One region of the Bacillus sp. MN7755 genome, then DNA from elsewhere that is predicted to be linked to it. Evidence: a T-box and tRNA genes for the amino acid it is inferred to sense, from the RefSeq annotation. Region 1 holds a T-box; the other holds one or more tRNA genes.
What was found. The T-box of region 1 lies ahead of argS (arginine--tRNA ligase). A T-box ahead of a tRNA ligase gene usually reads a tRNA of that ligase, here a tRNA-Arg.

Region 1 (8,151 bases):
GTTTTCTATGATAGTTGGTGTCCGATGTGTACGGCGGTTGCAGATCGTACGAAAAAACTAGATAAAAAGGGTAAGATGAAATTTGTTTCATTTCGAGATGAAGATATAGTTGAGAGGTATGAAATTTCTCAAGAACTACAAAGTAAGATGGAACAAAGATTGTATATTTTAAAAAATAGTAAGTGGTATGACGGAATTCATAGCATACATGTATTAGCAAAGGCTGTTCCATCTTATTGGTTTGCAGTGCCTTTTATAAAGCTATCTATCGTACTTGGATTTGGAAGTAAAGTATACGATTATATCGCTAACAATAGAAAACTTGTCCCAGTTGGACATTGCCGTGAAGGGGTTTGTGAAATCCCTTCAAAAAAATGAAATCATCGTTATGTTTCTTTTGCACCTATTAATAGAGCGTGATATGATGAACTTGGAATGAAAGTTGAAGGAGAGATTACAAGATGTCAAATGCTTATGAAGAATACATGCGCCAAATGGTAATTCCAATGCGCCAAGAATTAGTACGTTCTGGATTTGAAGAGTTAACTACAGAAGAAGCTGTAACAGAATTTATGGAAAACACGGCAGGCACAACTTTAGTAGTTGTAAACTCTGTTTGTGGTTGTGCAGCTGGTTTAGCACGTCCATCAGCAGGTCAAGCAGTTGTTCGTGCTGAAAAACAACCTGATCATCTTGTAACTGTATTCGCAGGTCAAGATAAAGATGCTACTGCAAAAATGCGTGAATACTTCGGAGAAATTCCTCCATCTTCACCATCAATGGCATTATTAAAAGGAAAAGAAGTTGTTCACTTCATTCACCGTCATGAAATTGAAGGTGCAACTATGGACGAAATTATTACGAACTTAGAACAAGCTTTCGAAAAGAATTGCTAAAGAAGGGGGAGAGTAAATCTCCCTCTTTTCTTTATATAGAGGTGAAACAATGATAGTAACAACAGCAGGGAGAACAAACAAAGAAATGACAGATTATGCAAATAAGGTAGCAGCAGAATTAAATAGTTCTTTCGTTAAACGTAATGACATACCAGTACATACACTGCATGAGCAGTATGAACAAGATATACTTGTTGTGGGCAAAAACCGATTAGCTATTTATCCAAAAGGTACGGAAGAGTCGTTTTTCTTTCATCCAAACTCAGCGATGTTTCGTGTGAAAAGGTTAATGCGCGGAGAACACGATCCATTTGTACAAGCTGCTAAATTAGAGAGCGGAATGACAGTGTTAGATTGTACGCTCGGTATGGCATCAGATAGTATTGTAGCTAGTTATATTGTTGGTGAAAGCGGAAAAGTAACAGGACTTGAAGGCAATGAATATATGGCTTACATCATGGGAAATGGTTTGCAAACATGGTCTTCATCCGTTTCTGAAATTGATGAAGCAATGCAACGAATTAATGTAAAGCAAACGGAGCATTTTCAGTTTTTAAAACAATGTGAGGATAATAGTTATGATGTTGTTTATCTGGATCCAATGTTTGAAGAAACTGTCATAGAATCAGATGGAATAAAAGGGTTAAAACACTTCGCTTTGTATCATGATATTACTGACGAAACAATTGCGGAAGCGAAGCGTGTGGCGAGAAAGCGTGTCGTTCTGAAAGATCATTTCCGTAGTTCTAGATTTGAAAAACATAATTTTCACGTATACAAAAGAAAAAGTGCTAAGTTTCACTTTGGTGTAATTGACCTTTGCTAATTGTTTGAAAAGATGTATAATAAGCAATAATTAATTAAATATACTGTCTGTGATGAAGAGAGTAGTCTTTTTTAGACGGAAAGCGAGCTAGGGATGGTGTGAGCCTAGTGCGGAAGAAAAAGATGAAGCGCACTTCGGAGATGCTTCTTGAACGAATAGTAGAGTAAGCCGAGGCCCCCTGTCCTCGTTATAAACGGGAAAGTGGTTCGTAATGAACAACAAGGGTGGTACCACGGGTTAAAACTCGTCTCTTTTTTAGAGACGAGTTTTTTGTGTTTTAAAAAATAAGGAGGTTATTTCATGGATTATAACACGCATTTTGCGAAAAGTTTATCCAGTATTTTAAAGGATGAATTAACGCAAAACCAAATTTTAGACTTAATTGAAACACCAAAACAAGATGATTTTGGAGATGCAGCGTTCCCATGTTTTTCACTTGCGAAGCAATATAAAAAATCACCAGCTTTAATCGCAAAGGAAGTTACGGAGAAATTAAGTGACCCGTTCTTTACGAAAACAGAGGCTGTTGGTCCTTACGTAAATGTATTTTTTAATCGTGAAACTGTAAGTGATGCAGTATTAAAAACGGTTTTAGCGGAGAAAGAAGAGTACGGCCAAAATCACATTGGCTGTGAAAAAACGGTCGTTATCGATTATTCCTCTCCAAATATCGCGAAACCTTTTTCGATGGGGCATTTACGTTCTACAATGATTGGAAATTCCCTGAAACATATCGCTGAAAAATGTGGCTATGAAGTTGTAGGAATTAATTATATTGGGGATTGGGGAACACAGTTTGGAAAGTTAATTACCGCCTATAAAAAATGGGGAAATGAAGCAGTAGTTAAAGAGGATCCAATACGTGAACTATTTAAGTTATATGTTCAATTCCATGAAGAGGTAAAAGACGACGAAGAACTAGAAGAAGATGGACGCGCTTGGTTTAAGAAATTAGAAGAAGGTGATGAAGAAGCAGTTGAGCTTTGGAATTGGTTCCGCCACGAATCCTTAAAAGAATTTTCTCGTATTTATGAACTTCTCGGTGTTGAATTTACTAATTATCAAGGAGAAGCTTTTTATAATAATTTAATGGAAGACTTTATTGGGATTTTAGAGGAACATGATTTGCTTGAAGAGTCAGAAGGTGCATTAGTTGTTAATTTAGAAGAAGAGGGAATGCCGCCTTGCTTAATTAGAAAATCAGATGGTGCGACTATTTACGCAACGCGTGACTTAACAGCAGCGTTATATCGTCAAAACACATACGCATTTGATAAAGCATTATATGTAGTTGGCCCGGAACAAAGTTTACACTTCAATCAATTTTTCACTGTATTAAAAAAGCTTGGATATACTTGGGTTGATGGAATGGAACATGTACCGTTTGGGTTCATTTTAAAAGATGGTAAGAAAATGTCGACACGTAAAGGGAGAGTTATTTTACTTGAAGAGGTACTTGAGGAAGCAATCGAACTTGCAAAACAAAATATTGAAGAGAAAAATCCAAACTTAAAGCAAAAAGAAGAAGTAGCAAAGCAAGTCGGTGTTGGTGCAGTCATCTTCCACGATTTAAAAAACGAACGTATGCACAATATCGAATTTTCATTAGAAAACATGCTGAAATTTGAAGGTGAAACAGGCCCATATGTCCAGTACACACATGCACGTGCTTGCTCTATTTTAAGAAAAGAAAGTGTAGAATTTGAAACGTGTACGTTTGTATTAAAAGATGATCATAGTTGGAGTGTCGTAAAATTACTAAACAAATTCCCGCAAATAATTGAAGCAGCCTTCACCAAAAATGAGCCATCAATCATTTCGAAATACGTATTAGATGTAGCACAATCGTTTAATAAATATTATGGAAATGTGCGTATATTGGAAGAGAGCGAAGAGAAAGATAGCAGACTGGCATTAGTGTATGCTGTGACGGTTGTATTAAAAGAAGGATTACGTTTACTTGGGGTGGATGCTCCTGAGGAGATGTAGCATAGTAGTAAACTGACAAACCGGTTTTAGTATGAACCTGGTTTGTTTTTTTATTAGATATATAATTCTTTTGCAAAATCAATTAAAATCTTTTTAGAGAGGGTGATTCATATTGATCCGAACTTTAATTTTGCAAATTCCTTGTCATAGAAGAGCGGAGAGAAGTTTCCTTAAACTACAAAAGTACATACCTTTATGTGCGCGTTGTACAGGCATGCTTATCGGTATTTTAATGTTTCCAATTTATTTTTATATAACCCCTTCATTTCTTTTGGCAATCATACTATCATTTTCTGCTCAAATTCCGTTACTCATTGATGGATTCATCCAAAAGTAGAAATGGAGAAGCAGCACAAATTTGCTAAAAGTAACTACCGGTGTATTAAGCGGTAATGGTATGGGGTTATCCATTTCGTCTAGTGTTATATGGATATTATCTTAAGGTATATAGTAACGGAGGTATTTACATAAATGTTCTGGGTTTACTTAATTCTAATTTTTATTTCAGGCGGAAGTGGAATCGGTTTTATAATTCAAAACAAGTATACAGAAGCAATAATAGCTTTTGTTATTTGCGCACTACTGATTTGGCTGCTGTATTATTATCTTAAAAGAAACAAAAGAAAGAGAAAATCAGATTGTGGCGATGTAGACTGTACGGATTGTTTAGATTGTGATTGTACTTGTTAATGAATTTTCTTCAATTGAAAAAGTATCTATATTTGGGAATTCGGCATTAACTTCAACTGGTGTGTTTCCTAGTGATGATTACGGTGTTTTTGTATATTTGCAATTTGATAAATGAAAAAATGTCATTTATTGTCGATAAGTCGATATTCGACATATAATCGCTGATATATGTTAAGAATCGGTCGATATATTTTGAAAATCGCCGATAAAACGAAAGAATCGCTGATATATTTGAATTATCGACGATATAATTTTATGTACAGAGTTCACCTTTCGAAAGATAAGATTCACATGTTACGTTATTACATATAATCAAACAAAATACAGAGAAAAACAATCATTTTTACTATATTTTGTTATAAATTTGAATAATATTAATTAATACCACTCATTATAAGTGATTTTAGTTGAATACCTACTATATGATGTGTAAAATCTAAGCAAGTAGCAGTTTAAATAAATATTCGAGGTGAATACATGCTAGATTTTAAGCAGTTAGATGCTTGTTTGAAAGACAAGAGATTTATAGATGGATTACAGGAAATAAATAATGAAATTTCATATATAAAAGAAAAGAATACTTTATCTTATTTGAAGAATTGGCTTGCTAATATTCCTTCACATAAAGAGTTTGATATATTAATACGTCTTACTGATGAAGGGCTTATGCACCAATACAGTTCATTCCTCATTCGCTATGCATATAAAAAATTCCCAAATATGAGAACGCTCTCTTTATATTGTGATGAGTTAATTGATGAGCGGAAAATACTTGAAGTAGAACAGTTGTTAAAAGATTCGTTAGAAGAGGTAAATAAAGAAGAAATAGAAGTTGATCTTTTAGCGAAAACATATTTTACGTTAGTACGATGTTTGCTAGAAATGAAACGAAATGAAGAAGCCCTTTTTTATATGAAAAAGGCAGAAGAGTACAGTGCACGTGCTGTATTTGATAAATGGGGCTACGTCTATATGCATACAGGTGAATGGGAGAAAGCAGAAGAACAATTTATAGCTGGCATGCAGCATAAAGATTGTGAAGAGTTATCTACCTATTTATTATCACAGTTATATGCGAATAAAGGAGAACAAAAACGTGCATTACAGCTAATTGATGATGCGATTGTAAAGTTCCCGCAAGTACCATATTTTCATTTTGAAAAGGTAAAATATTTATTAGATTTAGAGAAGTATGAAGAGATGTTAGCGGTAATAGATAATATAAATAATCAGCTTCCTTATCATGCTTATAAAGCTTATTTTGTACATTTACGTGCAGAAGCGTTTTACAAAATGAATAAACTTGTAGATTTACAACAGTTATTAAAAGAAGAAAAAAGTTTAAAAGAGTCTTTATATCATAATTTAGAAAAAAATCCAGATGGAAAAAAGGTTCACTTACCTATAGTTCCAATTGTACAAAAGGATAATTATTGTGTGCCGACAAGTTTAGAAATGATGTTGCAGTTATGGGGAGAAAAACGTACACAAGATGAAATAGCAGAGTTTATTTTTGATATGACTGGCTCGAAGTTTTCAGATACTGTTTCTTATTTAGAAGAATTAGGTTATGAATATCGTTATTTTAAAGGGAATGTGGAAAATTATAAGAGACTGCTAGATCAGGGGATTCCCGTTTTATTAAGTATAGATATTGAGCATGCTTCACATGTGCAAGTGCTAGCTGGATATGATGATACGTTACAAGCTTTTTATGTTCAAGATCCGAACTTTATAGAACCAGTTATTGTGGAATATAGTAAGTTACAAGAAAAATATCGTTATACAGGTTGTTTAGCGATTACGTTTGTTCCGAAAGAAAAGAAGGAACAATTATCATTTTTAAATGAAGAAGAAAATCATTATTTTAAATCCATTTTTTCTTTAACGGATCATTTAGATGAACAAGATAAAGATGGGATTCATAGCTTAGTACAGTTTTTAAAAGAGACGAGTGATAATCCGAATACGTGGTTATATACGATTAAACATTTAGATGTTGAAGTAGATAATAAGTTTATTTTATCTTGTATTGAAAAGTTAATGGAGAGGTTTCCGAACTCAGATTTTGTTAAATTACATGGTGCGCAGTGCTTTATTCGCCTTCAAGAATTAGAAAAAGCAGGGCAAATGCTCGCGAGTGTTGAGAAGAAAAATAATCGTGCTTTATATCATTTAATAAACGGAAGATATGCTTTTGAACAGGAAAGTTATATAGAAGCAATTTCAAGTTTTCGTTCCTCATTACAATTAGATGCAGATCAGCCGATTGCTTGGAGTTTTCTCGCATTATCATATATGTATATCGATCAATCTGAAAAGGCATTGCAGTTTTCTCAAGTTGCTTTAGAACGTAGTCCAGAAAGATTCACTTTAACGAATCACGGGTTAATATTAATAGATTTAGAAAGATATGAAGAAGCGTATGAAATCTTTAACGATCTGTTAAAAGAGTATAAAAATGAAGCACATGTATGGTATGAGCGAGCGAGATGTGCGCATCATTTAGGGAAATTACATTTAGCGATAAAAGGGCTTAAAATAGCGATTCATTTGGATAGCAATGCACCTTACATTTATACGAAACTTTCGGAAATATACGAATCTGATTTGAAGGATGAGGAAAGTACGAAAGAAATTTTATCAAAAGGTATTGAGAATTGTGATGATAAAGCACCTCTATACGTAAAATTAGGTGATTATCACTTTCAAAATGATAGTCTTGAAGAAGCAGAAGTATTGTATAAGCGTGCTTTAGAAGAAAATGATGAGGATGTTTATTCTCATTTCGGACTTACACAAGTTTATATGGCAAGAGAGCAATACAAGGAAGCAAAAGAATATATTCTCGGTATTGAAAAACAAATTGAAAAGAGCCAAGATTTTCATATGAATGCGGGAATGGTTTTATGGGATGCTGAGGTTGAACTTGGTGGAAATGAAGAAGGGTTTAAAGTAGCGTTGTCTAGGTTAGAGAGTGGTATAAAGCAGAGCGAATATAATGTAGCAAGTGCGTTAGATGAATATGTGAATCGAATTAAAGGAACTGTATTTGTACAACGAGGGATAGCATTTTTAAGAACGCTACACAAAGAAAGAAATGAAGTAAGTGAATTCGGTTGTTATACAGGTATTTTATATGAATCTATTGGGCAGTACGGCCAAGCGATGAAAAGATATAATAAGGCGATAGAACAAAAGGCAACAGCATTACCTTATTACCGAATTGGTGAAACACTTATGGCATTAGGGCAATTGGTGGAAGCAAAACAAGCGTATGAAACATGTTTAGAGCTTGATGGGAATTTCGTAGGTGTACATTTACAGCTTGCAGAAATATACGAAAAAGAAGAAAACCGCTCTAAAGAACAAAGTCATATGGTTCAGGCAATGAAAGAAGAGCCGCTGCATATTAATATGGAATATTTGGCACAGCTTTCAGTAGAGATGAATCTTCAGGAAGAGTTGCTGACTGAACTGGAACAATTAGCAGACGAAGTACCTGAAATATGGCGATTAGATGCGATTGCCTACGTATATGGAGCGATGGATGAAATAGATAAAGAACAAGCGCAGATTGAAGAAGCACTACAAGTAGATGGTGAGCATACAGAAGTTCTATATCATTATGCAAAAGTATTAGTGAAAAATAGAAATGCAAAAGCGATTGAAATTGCAATGAAAGTGATACAAAAAGATGTAAAGAATGAACGTATATTTGATGTATATGTAAAAGCGATAGAACAACAT
Region 2 (12,289 bases), on a different contig from region 1:
CTGAGAGAGGAATGTCTATTATTACGACAGTACCAATTAACAGAAATATGCCGCCAGTACCATTGCTTACAGAAAAAGGAGTTTCCGTTTCTTTAGGTTGCGATAGTATGTTTGATTCATGGGGACCATTTGGAAATGCTGATATTTTTGAAAGAGTAGGGCGTTTAGCAGAAAAGTATCGCTGGATTGATGAGAAGTCTTTATCTTCTTCTTTAGCGTATATTACAGGTGGAAAAACGCCATTGGATCAAGAAGGAAATCAAGTTTGGCCTAAAGTAGGAGATAAAGCTGATTTCGTCTTCTTACAAGCTACTTGTTCAGCAGAAGCGATTGCTAGACGAGCGAAGCGACCAGCCGTGATGAAAGATGGGAAAATAGTAGCAGGTTCCTTGCAACATGTTCAAGGTGTATTGATTTAATTTACGTATCTCCCTAATTTATATATATTTTTTCAAGGGTTCCTAATGAAAGAATAGGAATCCTTCTTTTTTACGAGAAAAGGAGGGGAATAGGTGACACGTACATATATATTACTGTTTATATGTGTAGTAGTTTGGGGGAGTAATTTTATATTTGGTGCGATTTTAGTAAATACATTTCATCCGGTGTTGTTAACGACACTTCGCTTACTATTTATTAATTTGTTTTTTCTAGCGTACGCTATTATGTGTAAGAAAGACTTATATATAGAAAAGAATGAAATGAAAAGTGTATTATTAATTGGGATTATAGGTGTTGCGATTAATCAATGGTCTTTTTATGAAGGGTTACAAACAGCAGATCCAACAACAGCTGCGCTAATATTAGCACTTACTCCTGTTATGACTTCTATTCTAGCAGTATTTATTTTAAACGAACCGTTAACAGCTAAGTTAGTAATAGGAGGAGGGATTGCTACTTTTGGAGTATTTTTTGTAATTGGTGTTGGGCAGAGGTTCGTCTTTTCAGAAGGGTTAATATGGATTTTTATAACGATGCTATCTTTTTCTTTATCTATCGTTTTCATTCGGAAATTGGGGAACAGAGATGATATGTTTTTGATTACATTCTTTTCTTCAATTTTTGGTTTTTTAATTATGCTACCGTTTCTTGCTTTTACCTTTTCTCACATAACGTTGAAATACTCTATAGAGAGTTGGTCGCTTCTCATTGTGACAGCAATACTTATGCATGGGATTTGTACATTAGTTTGGAATAATCAATTGAGAAAAGCACAGGCATCAACAGCAGCCATGTTTTTAAATTTAGAACCATTCGTTACGATGGTGGTAGGTTATATTATATTGCAGAAAAGTGTAACAGCCATTCAAATAATTGGAGCTGTTTTTATCGTTTGTGGAGTTTATATTGCAACATTTGGATACGGGAAGAAATCGAGGGGACAAAAAGTATTGTTTCGAAAAGCTACGTAATAGTATAGCGTGTATTTCTGTGTGAAATGTATGGAAGGGATGAAAAATTTGGACAATCAACATAACCAAAATCATATTATGGGAACCTTGCAATGGTTTATATTTTTATTGGCGAATTCAATCGCACTACCAATTGTCGTTGGCGGATTATTTCATCTTACGACAGAAGAAATATTTTATTTGATGCAGCGTACGTTTTTTGTAGTTGGTATATCTTCTTTTTTACAAGGGTGGCTTGGACATAGACTTCCAATTGCGGATGGACCAGCTGGATCTTGGGTTGGAGTATTTACCGTACTTGCCTACGCAACTGTCGGGCAAAACCAATTACATAGTACATTGCAAATTTTAGAATTAGGAATGATAATTTCCGGTGTTATTTTAATAGGATTAGGAGTAACTGGTTTTATTGGACGTATTTTATTTTTATTTACGCCGCTTGTGACAGGGACGTTTTTACTTTTATTATGTTTACAATTAAGCGGTGTATTTTTAAAAGGAATGCTAGGAATTACTGCTACTGCTTCCCAAATCGATGGATTTACAGCGATAATCGCGTTTAGTATATTTTTGTTCGTTATTATACTATCTAATTTTGGAAAAGGTTTTGTCAAAAGTTATGCGGTTTTAATAGGATTAATTAGTGGATGGATTCTTTTTCTAATGGCAGGAAAAGTTACGATTCCATCTCAAGTAACTCATTTTGTGCAACTTCCGCAAATATTTGCTTGGGGGTTTCCAAAGTGGAATACAGGTATGGCAGTATCAAGTTTCGTTATGGTATGTATTTTAGTTTCAAATACAGTAGCAGCTATTATAGCAATTAATCAAGCTACCATTCAAAAAGCGACTATTGAACAGAAACAGTTGAAGGATGGTACGTGGGTTGGAGGGATTTCGCACATCATTTCTTCCGTATTTTCAACTGTAGGTGTCGTTCCGTTACCAGCAACGGCAGGATTTATTCGCTTAACAAAACAAAAATATATACGATCGTTCTTACTAGCATGTATGTTACTAGTCATAATGTCGATGTTTCCGAGTGTTATTCGTTACTTAGCATCGTTACCATCCGCTGTTGCATCTGCAGTTTTAATGGCTTCATTCGTACAGCTAATTGGAATTGGGTTAAATAATATAAAACAAGTGGAGCTTAATGAAAGGAATGTAACGATTTTAGGCGTTGCAGTATTATTTGGCAGCGGTGTTATGTTTTTACCGTCTGGAGCGCTCCAATCCTTACCGTCTGTTATGCAATATATATTCGGAAATGGTTTGTTCGTAGGTACAGTTGTCAGCATATTACTAGAACAAATATGGCGTACCGAAAAGTAAGTGGATACAAAGAGTGAATGCAATGTATAAAAGTCTAAAATAACATGAGAAATAAAGCCCATTTTTATTCACCACCCGCACATTTCATTCATACAATATCTTGACTAAATAAACACCCAACTTACACATACACGGCTCTGGCTTAAGCAAGGAGGGTTATACCAGTTGAAGGAAAAAGCGTATCAATCTAAACCGTTACTCACAAAGAGAGAGAGAGAAGTATTTGAATTGCTGGTTCAAGATAAAACAACAAAAGAAATTGCGGGTGAACTTTTTATCAGTGAAAAAACAGTACGCAACCACATCTCAAACGCAATGCAAAAGCTAGGAGTTAAAGGACGTTCACAAGCAGTTGTTGAGCTTCTTCGCATGGGAGAGCTCGAACTATAAGAAAGCAGCCGACTTTTATGTAAAGAGTCGGCTATTTTTCTGTCTAAATTTTGAACTTAAAAAAGGTATCTCAGACTTTGAGAGAGAAGGTATGTTTAAGAAAAAAACGTTAAAAATAACTATTTTAAACATGATGAGGTATTTAGGATAGATATCTTTGTCATTTATGAATAAGAAGGTGCAAATGTGAAGTTGTATTTTAAGGATATGGAGATAGGTGAAATTAAAGATGTTTTTGGAGACATGCCATGGATGTATGGAACAATTCGTCTATACGAGAATAGTAAACCGGTCCAAAAATATTTTCGTGAGATGGTAGACGAAGATAGTGTATTTGATTTTGAAAGCATAGACCCTGAATTTTTATATGAAGAAAATTGGTCTATTTTTGATGAGGACGATCAGCGATATTTAGGGATTGATATACCTGCTATTCATATGGAGGATACAACGATTGCGTGGCGTTGGAGATAAAAGCTATAAGGTTGTGAACATCTTCGTACGAAAGAATTCAAACGATAACAACAAGCTGACTTTTATACAAAAGGTCAGCTTGTTGTTATCGTTTTTTTCGCTTGCTGTATGAATGATAACAACACTCCATACATAAATAGGTAGTAAGGAGGGGATATGTTGAAAAGGATATTGTTAGTTTCAACAAGCGCTCATGATATGAATGGACACCCGACTGGTTTGTGGCTTGAAGAGCTCGCAGCCCCTTATCATGTATTTAAAAAGGCTAAGTTCGATGTTGATATTGTGTCGATACAGGGCGGTAGAGTACCTATTGATAGAGTGTCTATTCCGAATGGTATACCACGTGAATTTAAGCATGTCGCTTCTTTATTGCAAAATACGAAGCCGATCTCAACGGCTCATTTTTCGGATTATGATGCAGTTTTATTTGGTGGTGGGCACGGGGCGATTGTAGATTTTCCAGGTAATCCATATGTTGCAAATTTAATTGAGAATATATACAACAATAACAGGATTGTAGCGGCTGTTTGTCACGGAGTAAGTTCTTTAGTCGGTGTAAAAAATAAGGATGGCTCGTTTTTTAGTGCGGGTAAGCGTATAACAGGTTATACAAATGATGAGGAAAAAGCTGTACATTTAGAAAAGCGAGTTCCGTTTTTATTAGAAAGTAAATTGAAAGAAGAAGGCGCTTTGTTTTATGTTGCTCCAAATTTCACGCCGCATGTCGTAGTAGATGGGCATTTAATTACAGGGCAAAATCCGCAGTCTAGTATGGAAATAGGAAAAGCTATAAGAAGAGCTGTAAATAAATTATAGAAAAAGTGCTCGCTACTCATAAAGGTAGCGGGTATTTTTTCCATAGTGTAAATGGAAAATCCCTTAAACTAAAAAGAGGTATTGAGTATAGTGACTTCATTTATAATTAATGTGGCGTTATGTGCTAATTTATTATTATTGCCCTTACTGTTAGGAAGAGTGCACGGATTGTCGTCATTTGTTATCGGAATTGTATTGTTTGTTGCATCACTCTTTGGTATTGTGTCTAGTTTTATTACTGGAAAGATTGTCCCTTCGTTTGGACATGTGAATATGATTTATGTAGCGTCTGTCATTATGATTGTTGGCTTTTTAATTTTAGGGTTTATTCCGAATGGAAGTATAGTCGTTATTATATTGGTGATTATTTTAACGTTTATGAGTTATTCAGCCATTCAAGTATCATTAAACACATTTATACCGAAAACATTACATTCAGCTAAAGTTGGAGTAGGTCTTGGTTTATATAATTTAATTAATTTTTTCGGTATGGCATTTGGACCAGCTGTAGCAAGCAAAATTATGGAATCTACAAATAGTTATCGTTTGAATTTTATTTTAATCGTTATGTTAATTTCTGCTCATTTCTTCTTATTAATAGGAATGTCTTCTTTCCAAAAAAAGATGGAGCATTAAATATGTACTTTATATAGAAGAAACCGACTTTCCTATAGAAGGTCGGTTATTTTTCTGTCTTGCAAATTATGAAAAAAAGGAGCAAAATAAAAAAGGTCCTAGTCTATACAGGTACAAATGAAAATTTTCATACAGAAGCAGTTTAAGTTAGCGAACTTAAAGTGTGTAAAATATAATGATAAAATAAGATGATGAATGAGAAAACGGGTGATGAAGTTGAATAGAGCAATCGGTGTTATCGATTCAGGAGTTGGCGGTTTAACAGTAGCGAAGGAATTAATTCGTCAGTTGCCGAAAGAGCGCATTATATATTTAGGGGATACAGCACGTTGCCCTTATGGTCCGCGTTCTCGAGAAGAAGTGCGTCAATTTACGTGGGAAATGACGGAGCATTTACTAGATTTAAATATCAAAATGTTAGTTATTGCGTGTAATACAGCAACTGCAGTTGTATTAGAAGAGATGCAGAAACAATTACCAATTCCGGTGGTAGGAGTTATTCACCCGGGATCACGTACAGCTTTAAAAATGACAAACACGTATCATGTTGGGATTATTGGAACAATCGGAACGGTGAAAAGTGGTGCATACGAAGAAGCGCTAAAGTCTATTAATAACCGTGTTATGGTAGAAAGTTTAGCGTGTCCGCCTTTCGTTGAGCTTGTAGAGAGTGGTAATTTCGAAAGTGAAATGGCATATGAAGTTGTAAGAGAAACGTTGCAACCGCTGAAGAATACTGATATTGATACACTTATTTTAGGTTGTACACATTATCCAATTTTAGGCCCTGTTATTAAACAAGTAATGGGAGATAAAGTGCAACTAATTAGTTCTGGTGATGAAACGGCGCGTGAAGTAAGTACAATTTTATACCATAGTAAAATGTTGAATGAGGGAGAGGAACAAAGTGATCATCTCTTCTTAACAACAGGAAAAATAGGTCTATTTAAAGAAATTGCATCAAAATGGTTCGGTCAACCGATTGAAAATGTGAAACATATTCATTTAGAAAAAGAATAATAGTAGAATCCATATAAGTAAACTCCTGAGAAATCAGGAGTTTTTTTGTTTATAGGAAGCACAGCTTGTTCTAAAAAGTGAAACAGCTCGTATACATAATAGTACAAACTTAGATTTTAGGGGGGAATGGCATGCCTAAATCCACTTTTAAATGGGTTGTTGGTGCTACTGTGAGCGCTGTTTTACTAACAGGGTGTGGCTTTATAAATCAGGAGAAAGCAACGGAACAAATTGATCCGCCAAAACAAGTTACGTATACAGAGGGTGGAAAGAAAGAAGTAGCTAAGAAAGATAAGCAAGGACAAACGGTGAATAGAGAACTATACCTTGTTGATAAAAATGGCTATGTTGTGCCGCAAACGTTAGCTATACCTACTCCGAAAGCAAATGAGGTCATTCAGCAAACGTTAGAGTACCTTGTGAAAGATGGACCGGTAACGAATTTATTACCGAATGGGTTCCGTGCAGTCATTCCAGCGAATACATCGATGACCCTAAATTTGAAAAAAGATGGGACGGCAGTCATTGATTTCTCTAAAGAAATGAAAAACTATGCGAAAGAGGAAGAACGTCAAATCATTGAATCTATTGCATGGACGTTGACGCAATTTAAAGAAATAAAACAAGTGCAGTTCCAAATAAATGGTGAGAAATTGGCGAAGATGCCTGTTGGTGGTACACCGCTTGGTGAAGGCGTGAGCCGTGCGAACGGTATCAACTTCGATGATGAACAAGTAGCGGATGTAACAAATACAAAACCAGTTACCCTTTATTTTATGGCGCAAAATAATAATAAACAGCAATACTACGTACCAGTAACACGCCGCGTTGTAGAAGGAAAAGAAAATGATTATGCAACCATTATAGATGAACTTGTAAAAGGACCGATTCATCAATCGCTCCTGAATGATTTCAATCCAGGAGTTAAGCTGATTACGAATCCGAAATTACAAGACGGAAATCTTACATTAAACTTTAATGAAAATATATTTATAAACCCAGATAAAAATATGGTTTCAAATTACGTATTGAAGTCATTAGTTTTATCTTTAACAGAAAAGAAAGGCGTGAAAAGTGTTTCTATTGAAGTGAATGGTAAAGCGAATCTTATAGATGAAAAGGGCGGAAAATTAATAAAACCTGTAGATCGTCCAGAAAACGTGAATACAGGTAGTTTTTAATCGTCGATAATTTGATATACTTAAGTAAGAAAGAGGAATTGCTTTTTGGGTTCCTCTTCTTTTATTGTATACATATCATACATTTAAATTTGGCTATACTAACAAATAGTTATGAGGAGGTTATTTTTATGCGAGTAGATGGTAGAGAGAAAACAGAATTACGCCATATACATATTCATACGAATTATTTAAAACATCCAGAAGGATCAGTGTTAATTGAGGTTGGGGATACAAAGGTAATTTGCTCAGCGACAATTGAAGAGCGTGTCCCGCCGTTTATGCGTGGAGAAGGAAAGGGCTGGGTAACAGCTGAATACGCGATGATTCCACGTGCAACAGAGCAACGTACAATAAGGGAATCAAGCAAAGGGAAAGTAACAGGGCGTACAATGGAAATCCAGCGCTTAATTGGACGAGCATTACGTGCGGTAGTTGACTTAGAAGCACTTGGTGAGAGAACGGTTTGGATTGATTGTGATGTTATTCAAGCTGATGGTGGAACGAGAACTGCTTCTATTACAGGTGCATATGTAGCAATGGTATTAGCTTTCGAGAAGTTATTACAAGCAGAAAAAGTATCTAAAATTCCAGTGAAAGATTATTTAGCAGCAACTTCAGTAGGGATTGTGGAACAGCAAGGTGTTGTTTTAGATTTAAACTATGCAGAAGATTCTAAAGCAGACGTTGATATGAATGTAATTATGACTGGAAAAGGCCAGTTTGTTGAAGTACAAGGAACTGGAGAAGAAGCGACGTTTAGTAGAGCGCAGTTAAATGAATTACTTGATGCTGCAGAACAAGGCATTTTCCAACTGATTGACATGCAAAAAGAAGCGTTAGGTGACATCGTATCTCATATAGAGTAGAGGTGGAAAATATGAAACAAGTTGTTGTAGCGACAAAAAATATGGGGAAAGTGCGTGAATTTGCTGAGTTATTTGAGCGATTTGATTTAGAAGTGAAATCATTACACGATTTTCCTCATATTGAAGAAGTCGAAGAAACTGGTGAAACATTTGAAGAAAATGCGATCTTAAAAGCGGATAGTTTGAGTAGACAGTTGAATGCAATCGTAATTGCGGATGATTCAGGTCTTATTGTAGATGCTTTAAACGGGAAACCAGGCGTATATTCAGCTCGTTTTGCTGGAGAACCGAAAGATGATCAAGCGAATATGGATAAAGTTTTACAGGAATTAAATGACGTAGCGTTTGAAAAGCGTAAAGCTCGTTTCTACTGTGCATTAGCAGTTGCTTTCCCTGAAGGGGATAAAAAGCCTGTCATTGTAAACGGGACATGTGAAGGGTTTATTTTAGAACAACGCCGCGGAGAAAACGGCTTTGGATATGATCCGATTTTTTATGTGGAAGAATATAAAAAAGCGATGGCGGAACTAAGTTCAGATGAGAAAAATGCTATTAGTCACCGTGGACGTGCTCTACGTAAGCTAGAAGAAAAAATCCCTGAATGGTTTTTAGGAGAATAAGGGAGAGAGATTGATGAAAGCTTTAATCGTAAGCGATAGTCATAGCTCTGTGAAGGAATTACAGCAGTTAAAAGAGAAGTATGAAGGGAAAGTAGATATCATGATTCATTGCGGTGATTCAGAGCTAACGCCTGCTCATGAAGAGCTGCAAGGTTTCCATGTTGTAAAAGGGAATTGTGATTATGCTAACTTTCAAGACGAAATTGTAACTGATGTAGACGGCATTCGTTTCGTTGTTGTGCACGGACATCGTCATAACGTGAAAATGACGTTACAAACATTAGCGTACCGTGCAGAAGAAGTAGGGGCGCAAGTTGCATGCTTCGGACACTCTCACGTATTAGGTGCGGAATTAATCGACGGCGTTTTATTTATTAATCCAGGCAGTATTTTATTACCGCGTCAGCGTGTAGAAAAGACATTTGCCTTATTAGAAATGGATGAAAATCAAATGGAAGTTCGTTTTGAAACACTAGACGGACAGCTAGTTGAACAAGCAGTTTTTAAAAGAGGATAATAAAAATTATCCTCTTTTAAAAAAGGTGTTGACTTTATGTATGGTTATACATATAATAAATATTGTCGATAGGGCAACAGCGCTAACGAATAAAAATAAAATAACATATGCGGGTGTAGTTTAGTGGTAAAACAAGAGCCTTCCAAGCTCTGGTCGAGAGTTCGATTCTCTTCACCCGCTCCATGTCCCAGTAGCTCAGCCGGATAGAGCATACGCCTTCTAAGCGTACGGTCGGGAGTTCGAATCTCTCCTGGGACGCTAAGAAAACCTTGTTATCTTTTGATAACAAGGTTTTTTGTTTGTCTACAAATTGATGTATGTGCAAGAGGTTTAAAAATATTATAACGGGATATATGATAATGAGTATATGCAACAGATTAAAGTGCATTAAAAAGAGCGCTTAAAAACGCTCTTTGCTAGTCAGTTATATTATTTGTTTGTTCAGGCTCATCAAATGGTTTATGCACGTATTGAAAACCGTATCCAGCTTCAACGAGAACCTCATCAACCTTTTCTAAAAATTCTTTGCCCCATTCAGTAAAAAGATATTTCCCGAATATCTTAATAACAAAACCATACCCTTTTACTTCAGGATACCTTTCGTAAACCTCGTCACTTTCTATAAAGTCCAAATACAAATTGATTTTTTCTTGCAGTAATTCAATATGTTTTTCCTCATCAGACCAGTCTAATTCATCAGCGATGACTAAATAGGCTATTTTTTCTTCTTTATTGTAGCCCATAAAATCAACTTTTTCTAATTCGTATAAAGACATAAGTACACCTCTTATCTATTGTTTTCTTCTAATTTCAACTTTAGTTGGAGGTATTTCCGTACCGCCTACAAAAGGTGGTTTCCCTTTGCCTACAACTGTTGCGCCATATTTTTCAATTTCAGGAATCGCAATTTTTTGTTTTTTAGTAAGGGGAGCAGTTGGTGAACCTTTTGCCTCAACTATTCTTATATCTTCTAGATCTTTATTGGCTCCTAGAAAATCAAGTCTTGTCTTTGTTCCTGTTTTATTAGTCTTTAAAGTTATTTGTTCTACTACTGTATCTACCTCTTTTGAGAAGTCCTTATGTACTTCTTTTTCAAAGGCTTTCCCAGCTTCTTGATTTATTCCTATTTGTACCTGGCTTTGGGCTTTTACTGCTTCTCCTATAATATTTTCACAAGAAAATTATACCGTATCTATACATTAGCCAGTGTATGTTAAACAAGCGATGAAAGAATCGTTTATATATTGTAGATAATAGGTGGGCCGGAAGTTCGGATCTCTCCTGGGACGCTAAAAATTGATGTTTTGGTGTAAGAGATGGGGGTAGGAATGAAATAGCATAATTAATACGAGTGAAAGATTATCACAAGAAGTGATTACTTATAAGTTTCGCGTCTAGTTTGGGTTATAATTGTAGCTCATTCTTAATATCTGTAACCTTTCCTTCGATATTAAGCAGTTGTATATGTAATTCTTTTTCTTAAATAAAAGGAGCGCCGTTTATGCGCCCTGTTCCTCATAGTATTTAATTTAAAGAATCAATAGGTTTATGATGGAAATCGAATTCATATCCAGATGCCCCTAATTAATCACTTACAATGTTATAAAACTTTTTACCATTCTAGTACGATTGAGCATCCGTTGTCGGAACTTATCCCCGGCAGTGTGTTACAATTAATAGAAGCGGAAAACGAGAATCTCCAATTGACTGGACGTGTGATTGGTTGGACAGTTTAAGAAGGTTGTATAAAAAAGGGAGATGGCGCAAAGATGGCGAGAGCAAAAGAGAATGACTTAACGGAGAAATTGGCAGAAGGTAAACGGAAATATGGTGACGGCAACTTTACAATACAGAACATCGGTGATGAAACTAACCCGAATTGGACTGTCGTAAAAAATGTGAGGAAGGGATCGGCAGGCATTCGCGAAGAGGAAGATATATTAAGACTGCGATCAAAATATATAAAATAGTACGGAAATGGGCGGGTCGGGAGTTCGAATCTCTCCTGGGGCGCTAAGAAAACCTTGTTATCTTTTGATAACAAGGTTTTTTGTTTGTTGTAAATTAATTATTAATAAACTTTTCAAACACAAAACCATAATCTTTCACATTATATTGTTTCTTCGTATCAACGAGCCAGTTAAAGGCGATTTCGTTTATTTCTTTAAATTGTTCTGCCAAATTTACTTGTGCGTTTGAAATACGGCTGAAAGCGTTAGATGCCATATCTAGACTTTTATGTGCATACTGCAATGTGATGTCGTTGTCGTATGAAATTTCTTCGATTTTAAGTAAAGCTTTATATAAATCTTTTAATTCTTCAATATGTTTTTTATGAACATCAATTGAGTAATGCTCATCGCCCATTTGAAACTTAATTTCTACATCTAAATCAATCGTTCCGGCAGTTTCAAGTGCTACGTTTTTAATTTGATATTTGCTATAACTAAAGCGGCGTAATGTACGTTTTTTACTTGTCGCACTTGTGCCATCTAGGTGAATTAATCCTTTGTTTGTGAAACAATATTCATCTGATTTTGATTTGATTAGAAAATAAATTTTCTCCCCATCTTCATGCATCACGTAATCATCGGCATCAACTTTATCGTAATCTTTCGGTGTAATGACAGAACCTACATCGCTTAATCCTAAAACATCTGCAGCCATTTTTTTAAACATACATAATCCCCCTTATAAATTAAATTCTTAATTGTATAAAAATATATTAACATGATTTCAACAAAGTGTTTTCTTATAATTAAAAATATTCGAAGGAAAGTTGAGAAAAGGAACGAATAATTATTTTAATCTAAAATTATTTAGTAAATCTATTAGTTTAAGAGTGGATTTTCCGGAAAATAACCAAGAGCAAAAGTTAATTTTGCATGCGATTATAGAGAAATTCCGTGAAAGTACCTCAAACGATATGAGGTGTTTTTCTATCTCTTTTTGAAATCTTACAATTCTGTAAGGTAACTGTAAGGTAGTTCGATGGTAACGAATTACTAATCCTCTATAA

Region 2: it has a tRNA-Arg gene. The T-box ahead of argS (arginine--tRNA ligase) is inferred to sense a tRNA for this amino acid. The anticodon was not compared.

What each region holds. Positions count from the first base shown of each region.
Region 1 covers NZ_BTRL01000015.1:203,970-212,120, reverse strand. The annotation lists gene ACYVEC_RS17680 (thiol-disulfide oxidoreductase DCC family protein) at 1-378, shown strand, start outside; gene ACYVEC_RS17675 (BrxA/BrxB family bacilliredoxin) at 462-896, shown strand; gene ACYVEC_RS17670 (class I SAM-dependent methyltransferase) at 946-1,722, shown strand; T-box leader at 1,763-1,977, shown strand; gene argS (arginine--tRNA ligase) at 2,023-3,711, shown strand; partial or broken gene ACYVEC_RS17660 (DUF2085 domain-containing protein) at 3,824-4,153, shown strand; gene ACYVEC_RS17655 (hypothetical protein) at 4,183-4,401, shown strand; gene ACYVEC_RS17650 (bacteriocin-processing peptidase family protein) at 4,879-8,151, shown strand, end outside.
Region 2 covers NZ_BTRL01000017.1:51,902-64,190, reverse strand. The annotation lists gene ACYVEC_RS19535 (amidohydrolase family protein) at 1-419, shown strand, start outside; gene ACYVEC_RS19530 (DMT family transporter) at 513-1,412, shown strand; gene ACYVEC_RS19525 (purine/pyrimidine permease) at 1,443-2,747, shown strand; gene gerE (spore germination transcription factor GerE) at 2,913-3,137, shown strand; gene ACYVEC_RS19515 (hypothetical protein) at 3,324-3,611, shown strand; gene ACYVEC_RS19510 (type 1 glutamine amidotransferase domain-containing protein) at 3,768-4,430, shown strand; partial or broken gene ACYVEC_RS19505 (MFS transporter) at 4,518-5,066, shown strand; gene racE (glutamate racemase) at 5,277-6,086, shown strand; gene gerM (spore germination protein GerM) at 6,218-7,267, shown strand; gene rph (ribonuclease PH) at 7,396-8,133, shown strand; gene ACYVEC_RS19485 (XTP/dITP diphosphatase) at 8,145-8,753, shown strand; gene ACYVEC_RS19480 (metallophosphoesterase) at 8,767-9,270, shown strand; tRNA gene ACYVEC_RS19475 (tRNA-Gly) at 9,380-9,453, shown strand; tRNA gene ACYVEC_RS19470 (tRNA-Arg) at 9,455-9,528, shown strand; gene ACYVEC_RS19465 (DUF6572 domain-containing protein) at 9,687-10,046, opposite strand; gene ACYVEC_RS19460 (hypothetical protein) at 10,132-10,386, shown strand; gene ACYVEC_RS19455 (hypothetical protein) at 11,040-11,240, shown strand; gene ACYVEC_RS19450 (PH domain-containing protein) at 11,335-11,949, opposite strand.